One region of the Peribacillus sp. NPDC097198 genome, then DNA from elsewhere that is predicted to be linked to it. Evidence: riboswitches for the same ligand, from Rfam matches in the RefSeq annotation. Region 1 holds a riboswitch; the other holds the start of a gene.
What was found. Region 1 has a riboswitch for preQ1 ahead of ACIQXQ_RS12820 (VUT family protein). Riboswitches for the same ligand answer to the same signal wherever they lie in the genome.
Positions count from the first base shown of each region.

Region 2: it holds a riboswitch for preQ1, as region 1 does, so the genes downstream of both, ACIQXQ_RS15400 (QueT transporter family protein) here and ACIQXQ_RS12820 (VUT family protein) in region 1, are expected to answer to the same signal.

Region 1 covers NZ_JBIWDO010000006.1:187,797-192,424, forward strand. The annotation lists gene ACIQXQ_RS12800 (anti-repressor SinI family protein) at 320-472, shown strand; gene ACIQXQ_RS12805 (DUF421 domain-containing protein) at 577-1,278, shown strand; gene ACIQXQ_RS12810 (alpha/beta hydrolase) at 1,345-2,085, opposite strand; gene ACIQXQ_RS12815 (hypothetical protein) at 2,430-2,585, opposite strand; gene ACIQXQ_RS12820 (VUT family protein) at 2,575-3,135, opposite strand; PreQ1 riboswitch class I at 3,188-3,230, opposite strand; gene queE (7-carboxy-7-deazaguanine synthase QueE) at 3,386-4,114, opposite strand; gene queD (6-carboxytetrahydropterin synthase QueD) at 4,107-4,577, opposite strand; gene queC (7-cyano-7-deazaguanine synthase QueC) at 4,577-4,628, opposite strand, start outside.
Region 2 covers NZ_JBIWDO010000008.1:110,695-115,322, forward strand. The annotation lists gene ACIQXQ_RS15385 (DUF3892 domain-containing protein) at 253-549, shown strand; gene ACIQXQ_RS15390 (hypothetical protein) at 709-1,524, opposite strand; gene ACIQXQ_RS15395 (YbaK/EbsC family protein) at 1,626-2,135, opposite strand; PreQ1 riboswitch class I at 2,300-2,344, shown strand; gene ACIQXQ_RS15400 (QueT transporter family protein) at 2,352-2,837, shown strand; gene ACIQXQ_RS15405 (TVP38/TMEM64 family protein) at 2,942-3,601, shown strand; gene ACIQXQ_RS15410 (ATP-binding protein) at 3,711-4,628, shown strand, end outside.

The DNA of each region.
Region 1 (4,628 bases):
CTTTAATATTCTGTTAATTCTGTATTTTAACTTGACTCCTACTTTATCACTGTAAGATAATACATAAGAGTAATAACATGGAAAATAATCAGGATAGCAGCCACATCACTACATAAGAAAATGAGTAATCACACTCACGAATAAAGACCCCATTTTCGAAAAGCCTATGAATAGGGCGCCCTGACAAAAACCATCCGGAAAGTCACATAGAAGAAATTAAAAATACGAACAGCACCAAAACCCAAGAAGTCATTTTACTCTCTAACTAGCGCTGTTCTGAGTGAATAAAAAATCCAAGAGGTAGATTGGGAGGGTGATCATGGAATCCGGGAACAGATTGAAACAGGAGCAACTCGACAAAATATGGCTGGCACTTATATTGGAAGCCAAAAGAATTGGCCTAACGATAGAACAGGTCAAGAAATTCATCGAGAAGAACTCAAGTGACGAGCCTGCCCAAAAAATTCGTTAAAAAAGTGGACTTCCAGGAGTCCACTTTTTTTTCATTTTTACATCTAAATCATTCAAACGCTCATACTAATTCTTAGATAACAAAAACCAAGGACGTGAGCTTAGATGGATTTTTTCTACAGCCAAGAAACACTTACTACCCTTCAGTGGATTTTGAGAGCCATCATATCATTCTTTTTTTTACTCTTTGCGGTTAAATTGATGGGGCGCCGGGCCATTTCTCAGTTAAGGTTGATTGATTTTTTAATGGCACTGATCATTGGAAATATTCTTGCCCACCCATTATCTGATGAACAGTTAGGCTTAAAGGGACCGATGATCACGTCTGTCGTACTAGTTATTTTATATATAATCAGTGTATTTGTGAGTCTTCATTGGGGCAGACTCCGTAATTTTTTTGAAAGCCCTCCTTTGCCTCTTATAGAAAACGGACAAGTCATCCATAAAAACTTAGTCAAAGCACGAATTTCTATCGATATTATTTTATCCGAATTAAGAAAGGCAAAAATTGAAGAAATTCAAAAAGTTGCTTTGGCATTTTGGGAACCGGATGGGACTATTTCGTTCTTCTTACTTCCCCAATACCAATCAGTGACCCCTGGTGATATAAAGTTGACCACAAAGCCATTTTCTTTTCCTATAACCATTATTAAGGAGGGAAAGATTGATTTTCACGAATTAAACCGAGTGGGTAAGGATGAAGGATGGCTGAAAAGGAAAGTAACCATGTACAATGCGGACATAGCCGATATTTTATTGGCAACTATCGATACTAACGGGAACGTGAAAGTGTTCTTATACAGCTGAATTTCAACAGACAGAAGATTTTAATATAAGAAAAGGCCACCAAATTTAACTGGCGGCCTTCCCACTTTACCAAATCAAGTTATTTAAAAAACGATGCACATCTTCATAAACTTGCTCCCGCTCTTTCCCCAATGTGATGATATGCCCTGATTGCTCATACCATATCAATTGCCTATGTTGCGTATCGACATCATTGAAGATCATGGGTGCACTTTCCGTATAGTCGGAATCGTCCAACCGGCCCTGTTGAACAAGAGTCGGTGCCGTAATCAAATCTAAATTTTCACTAGTATCTTCTATGATATGCAAAACGTCTTTCAACGAGTGCATAGGCTCTTTTTCTAACCGTTTAATTTCTGCATCGATTTGGTCTGGGTCTTTGCCTTCGAATTTTTTGTAGGCCCTGGCATAACTGATCATACGATTATGTAATCGACTCACGTCTCTCCCTTTCATCGGGGCACACATCGAAACGACACCTTTCACAGGGAATTCCGTTCCCACTTTTAAAGAGAAGACCCCACCGAGGGAAATCCCGACCACGGCGATATCCTCGTACCCTTCTTCTTTAAGGAAACGGTACCCATCCACTACGTTTTTCCACCATTCCTTTGGACCTGTATGGATGAGCTCCTCAGCTGGCAATCCATGACCTTTATATAGAGGTGCGTGGCAGGTATAGCCGCGGTCATTGAGATAACGACCCAACTTCTTCATATCTGCTGTGCTTCCAGTAAATCCGTGAAGTAAGAGAACTGCTCTCTCTCCACCTTTGTATGTGAATGACTCAGGTGCAATGACTTTCATACTATCTGCTCCTTTTCCTCAAGTTGTATATATTGAAATTTCTGATAAAATCATTAACTATTTAAAGTAACCCTCTTTACCCCGATTATAGTACCTATGCCTTACTTAGGACAAGTGATGCGGTCCGAAGGACATTTTACTATGACTGGTTTTATTTAGCAATCTAAATTTTCCTTTTTTAGTTTAGCAATGATGTACCTTATATTTCGAGGTACATCATGTTAATAAAAAGGTACGTAATCATACCGTACCTTTTCCCTTCTTATTATCGATAACCTTGTTTGACTACGCAGGATAGGAATCTAATTTCCTATAAGAAAAACCCGTTTAACAACGGGTTTTGTTTACTCGCATTCTCTCGATTCTAGCTTATCAAGCTTATGCTTTCTGTAGTTGGCACAAGAAAGCTTCAAGCATTCTCCCTGGACTTGCGGACCATATTTCTCGCGAAAAGCCTCCAAGCAATAGCACTTATCTTCTTCTTTAGTATCATCCATCAAGCGCATTCCCTCCATTATTGATCCGCTTTTCAAGCCTTACATGGATTTTCCCCAATAGAATGGCCCCCATTGACTGAATGACCGTTTTGACAATGATTTGACCAACAATCGCGGCTGGTACAGAGGACCACGGCAAGATGTTCGCCCCCAGTGGACTAAGCCCAATCACCACAAATATTGCGGAATCGAAAAAGCCTCCAACTACCCCTGAGTAAAATACCCTCCAACTTAATGGTAGCTTCAATCGAGTATATATTTCCGTATCTGCCGTTTCCGCCACCACGAATGAAAGGGCGGAAGCAAATACGATTAATAATGTATCCCCTAACAAGAATGATACACTTGCTGATAAAATTAATGCCAGAATAATGCACAGATAAGTCCTTGCCCTGCCAAACTTATTTTGAACTAAATCACGGAAGATGAAGGTCCCTCCGATCAACAATGTCCCCATCGGGATGATGAACATACCAAATTGCAGTGGCATAAAAGCGGCTGTGACCACATTCGCGGTTACAATGGACAATAAATACAATAGAACTCTAAACATTCCTTACAATCTCCTTTTATAGGAAAAAACAGCACCCTAAGAAAGAGTGCTGTTCTCCTTAGTTTTTTTGAGAGGGTAGCTAGAACCTCTTCCGCCTCAAGCGGATTATCTTTTTTCCTTTTTCATCTTATCTTGGATACGGAAGTAAATCAAGGATAAAAGTACCCCCCCACACGTATCTAAAGGTAAAGAATATATAATAGAAGAGAAACGGCATTCCATAGAAAGTATGACCTCCCCACCCTTTTCCTTACACGCCCCGTTTATTTCCCCAGATATATGTATGCAGCTGGGGGAGCACCTTCACATCATTCAGTTCGTCATCGGCAATCACCCGATTAATCAACTGTTCATATTTCCCCAACAGTTCACTGACCAACTGACGGTCATCCGTCGTCACGCTGTCACCATTTCCTACCTGTAGGTAATAAGGAATGCCGGGATAGCGGGCATGTACATTCTTCGCATATTGATAATCCGCTTCATCAAATACGACAATCTTCAAAGAGATTTGATTTTCGTCCCTTCTATCGGAAAGCTTAGCTAAGATGTCATCGAGTACTTCAAAATCGGTCTCCATCCTGGAACTTGGCGGTTTTGGTGAAATCGTCAGTTCATCAATATCGAGAAACCAGTCCTGCCACCGGCTACCTTGTGTCTCCACGCCCATTCTGATGTTCTTCTCTTTCAAAAGGGTGACTAACTCCGCCATGTTTTTCAGGAGGCCGGGATTGCCCCCGGATATCGTCACGAAGGAGAAACCCTTGCCTCCCTTGTGTTTTAGCTCCTCCCATATTTCCTCGGCTGTCATCTGGACGATATCTTCCTTGCCAGTCCCATCCCAAGTGAAGGCGGAATCGCACCAAGCACAGGAATAATCGCAACCAGCGGTCCGGACGAACATCGTCTTTTGCCCGATGACCATGCCTTCCCCTTGAATGGTCGGGCCGAAGATTTCCATGACGGGCAGTCTACTCACAGTCCATCCACTCCCGTCTTGCTTCAGCATAACTCGTCGGCGTTTCATAAAGACGGACAAATTCGACCCTAGCCCCTTTATAATCCTTGTTTAGCAAGGCATCAGCCATCTTTTCATATATCCAGACGACGATATTTTCAGCTGTCGTATTCATAAGCGGCAGCGTTTCATTCAAATAGCGGTGATCCAGGTGAATGTCGATTTCATTTTTCCAGATCTCTTTGATGTCGCCAAAGTCGATCATCAACCCACGGGAATCATTATAGCCGCTTATGCCAAAAATGACCTTATACGTATGGCCATGCAGATTCTTGCATTTCCCTTCATAATCATGAAGATGATGGGCTGCATCAAACGTGAATTCCTTGCTCACGAGCACCCGTCTTTGATGATAGTTCAATTGATTACGATGAATGTCCTGTTCTATTTTTTGAAGCTTATCGACAATCTTGAACCCATACATTATAGTTTCACCTGCCGTCTAATCACATAGTCATCCAGACCCCTTTTTCGA
Region 2 (4,628 bases), on a different contig from region 1:
TTCGATTCCACCGTACTTGTCCCCTGATTTACATTCATGATTCTATTCCTCCCTTAGGTCCGTGTTTTTCTCACTTCCACTTATTTATAATGCAAGTGCCATGCCAAACAGAAAAGTCCAATCAAGTTAGGTTCAAACGTAAATCCTAGCCGAAAATTCGGCCCATTATGACAGAAATCCGGCTCAATGATGACGAAAACCAGTTCGTATATTGCTGGAAAAATGGTTCACCCTATAAAGAGGAGGTGTACAATGGACACATTTGAAGAAGCCTATGAATCCTACAAACAACAAGGAACGCCACAAGCAAACCAACAAGGTGGGAACGACAAAGAAGAAATTGTCGCCGTACGGAAGAATGAAGAGGATAATATCATCGCCATCAAGACAAATACCGGAAGGGAACTGGACTATCCCACCGCTCTTTCAGAAGCCAAGGCTGGTGCACTCGCAAACGTAGATGTCTTTCATAAATATGGTCGGGACATTTTGCGGAGTGAGCCTGATGGCATTAAAGAAAATAATCTGGATGAACTGCCTGAATTTTAAAGACCGAGAAAAGCTGCCTTCCATTCAGGCAGCTTTTTTCCGCAACAAAAAAAAGAACCGCATACTAACAGGTTCTCCTAACGACTTCCTCAAGGTTTTCCGGGATATTGAAAATGGAGCAACCAGCACTCTCCCTTTTTCTCCAATCCTTCTATCTGTTTATCCCCATTCATAATGATAGGACTCAGAGATTTCCAGCAAGCGGCCACAGATTTCGACCACTTCTATGATTTCAATCCAAGACATATCCATCCCAAGTTCATTAGCATGCGAAATCTTATCCCGTAACTTCCTGATGGCATTGGCATCTTTCTTCCCCTTACTTTTGGATGGGATTTGAAAAAATGTTCTCAACTCTTTATCTTTATGAATAATGTCGAATTTATCGCTAATTTGTAGACATTCAATTAAATTAATCTCCTCATTTTTCTCCATTCTCCTTTCATATAATTCACTTGCCTTATGTAGACGATCCTCACTAATCATCGGATACCAGCTTTCACCCCCGAATCGATGCATGATAATATCACTAAGTCTCATTTCCAATAAAGTGATATAGCCAAAAATCAGCATCCTGATTGGTGGTTTTTGGAGGTCGGCATGCGTGATTAACTTTTTGATTGAATTATTCTCTAACACGAATACCCTCGTTTTCTTCTTAAAAATGCCTAACAATTGGATCAAGGGCGTTGAATCCGATACAAGTTCCCTTGGGGAAAAGAGCTTCATATAATCCGAAATGTTCCCTTCGCCAAGTTCATGTCTATCGATATAACCAACGATTTCCCCCTGGTCTTTCACGGCCAATGTATCAAAGTGTTTTTCCTCCATTACATTTTTGATATCAATGGCCGATTCATCTTTTCCACAAAACTCAAACTCTTGGGCTATGCTTCTGACCGTGATATTTTCCTCATATAGATTTTTAAGACTGTGATAACTACTATTATTGTTTTTGTACTCTACATTGGACATCCATGACCCTCCATCATTGGCATTCTATCCTAATTCATTAGAACCTAATAACTCCCCACTATCAGAAATAAGTCCACATGAAGTGGACTTTATTCCTTCATTCAAATGATATGTTTCTGCATATCTTCATTCACTTCTTGTTCCCAGTCCTTGCAAACATCTACCCAGTCCTTTGCTTTTGAGAATTGAAATAAATCCCCGAGTGAAAGTTCAATGGCTGAGTTCGCGCTCCCGCAAGCCGGGAAAACTGTCTCAAACCGTTTCATCGAAACATCCAAGTAAACATCCAGTTCATTTGCCAATCCAAATGGGCAGACACCCCCGATTGCATGTCCGGTCTGTTCAAGAACTTCTTCTGGAGATAACATCCTTGCCTTGAACCCAAACATTTTCCGGAATTTCTTATTATCGACTTTCGCATCTCCAGCGGCCACGACCAAAATTGCTTGGTCTCCTTCTCCCCTAAATGACAACGTTTTGGCAATGCGCGCGGGTATAACCCCGATTGTCTCCGCAGCTTGGTTTACTGTGGCACTAGATGTTTTGAATTCCATCACATCATGTTCCCTGTTCCATTGTTTAAAGTGGGCCCTAACACTCTCGATTGACATTTACTTTCATCCCTTCCCTTTAACTCTTTTTATAAATCGTACCATTCTTCACTATAGTAAAGCAAAATCTCTTTCCTTTATTCTAGATATTCAATATTCCGCATAAAATCTTGAAATTGACGAAAGAGGCCAATATACGATACTATTAAACTTCGGGCAAAAGCCTAAACGTGGTTCGTAACCATCCCACGATAAAAAACTAGGGAGAGAGAAAAAATGAATATTCGTACACTAGCGATAAATGGTCTATTGGCTGCCATATATATCGCTGTCTCATTCGTGTTTCAGCCGATTATATCCGGGGTGTTCCAATTTCGCATACCCGAAATGTTAAACCACCTTATTGTCTTTAATAAAAAATATATATACGGCATAGTCGTCGGTGTGTTCATATCCAACCTCTTCTTTTCACAGCTAGGGGCATATGACTTGATTTTCGGGGTCGGGCAATCTCTGATAGCCTTATTGCTTGTCATCTTTTCTTCCCGTTTCATAACGGGCATTAAGGGTCGAATGGCCGTGACCATTATCATATTCACAATGACGATGTTCTTAATTGCTATTCAATTGAATTTAGTCGTAGGAGCGCCATTCTTATTAAGCTGGGCAGCTACGGCTACCGCAGAGTTCCTCGTCCTTCTGATTGGTGCACCCATCATTTATATAATGAATAAAAGAATTCAATTTGGAAAGCTGCTTTGAACTCACTGTGCATAAAGAACATTATATCCAAAGAGCTGTCTGCTACATGCAGCGGCTCTTTTTTTCAACCATTCTCGAAAAAATTGATAAATGGTGGTGACTTTTTGCAGAAAAAAATACTGATGTTACTCGTCCTTCTGATTGTAGTAACATTCATCGGGCTAAATTCAGAAATATTCACGATGATTTGGAATAGCGACTTGGAATCCGTGATAACCATATTGACAGAAAATCTCCTTCTTACCTTTGTAGTGACGTTCGTTTTGATGATCATTCAGAACTCCTTTACTGTCATCCCCCTGATTTTACTTTTAACAATTAATGTAACGATCTTTGGCTTTGCATTCGGGTATCTATGGAGTTGGTTAACAAGCGTGGTCGCGTCAGGAACCATTTTCTATGCTGCCAGGCACTGGTTCCAGTCATTGATTTTAAGAAAGATGGGTACCGACTGGCAGGAGTCCGTCAAGGATCATGGGTTTATGTATGTCTTTACCGGTAGGATTTTCCCTTTCATACCGACAAGTTTAATAAACCTTGCAGCTGGAGTTAGTTCCGTCACCTTCAAAGATTTCTTAATGGCAACAGCATTAGGCAATCTCATCTACTTTTTCTTTCTCTCTTTAATCCCATATGGACTTCTTTCCGTAGAAATGAATCAATATACATTGATTGCACTCGGTTTCCTGCTCTTAACGTTTTTCCTTCTCTACAAGCGCTTCAAGAAAAAAAAGAACCTATCACTCTTTAAGAAAAACAGGTGACCTTGTGGCCTGTTTTTTTGCGTGGAATCCTACATTTTCAGCCAATAATTTGTTAAAATGTGTATGTATTTCAGCTTTGTAAATGTCGGAAAATTCAGGGAGACCCCATATGCCGAGACGTATCATATTAGTAATCTACATTCTTTCTGGAATGACCACATTACTTGTTTTCAATTACTATTTAACTAATTCTTTGAATAATAAAGAGGCGTTCCTTCAACTCCAGCGAGCAGAAGGGTTCATCTTTGTCCTATTAATCGGTTTGATTTTATTTCTCTACTTATCTAAAAGAGAAGAATTCAAACAATTAAAAGAAGAAGAGAAACTTCGAAGTACCCTTATTAACTCAATGGTAGACTTTGTGAATTTTAAGGATGGAGAAGGTAGATGGCTAGAATCGAATACGTTTGGCCTTCAGTTATTCCAATTGGAGAATGTGGACTATAAAGGGAAAAAAGATAGCGAGCTTGCCGAGTACTCGCAATTCTACAGAGATTCATTGATATACTGCGAAGATTCCGATCAAGAAACATGGGCAATGAAGAAGATTACGCGTTGTGAGGAGAATATCCCACTGCCCAACGGTCATTTTAAGACCTTCGATACCATAAAAGTCCCATCATTCCATGAAGATGGTTCACGAAAAGGGTTAGTAGTCATAGGTAGGGATATTTCAGAAAGAATTGCCGCGGAAAGTCAATTGCTTGCTAGTGAACAGCGCTATAAATCTTTGTTTGATCACAATCCTTCCCCCATGCTAATGCTTGATTTGAAGGGTACCATTACAACTGTCAATCCTAGGTTCGAAGCCGTAACCGGGTTTCATAATGAAGAGGTTCAGGGCGACCTGTTTGTCGATATGAATTTTTCCAGCGAAGCTAAAGAGCTTATCCGTTCTTCCTGTGAATATGTAGTCGCAAAACAAAAAGGGATAAAAAAAGGACAAGATATAGAGTTTGTTACCAAAAACGGGAATTCCATCTTACTTTCATGTACATTTGTACCAATGTTGGTAGGGAACAAATTA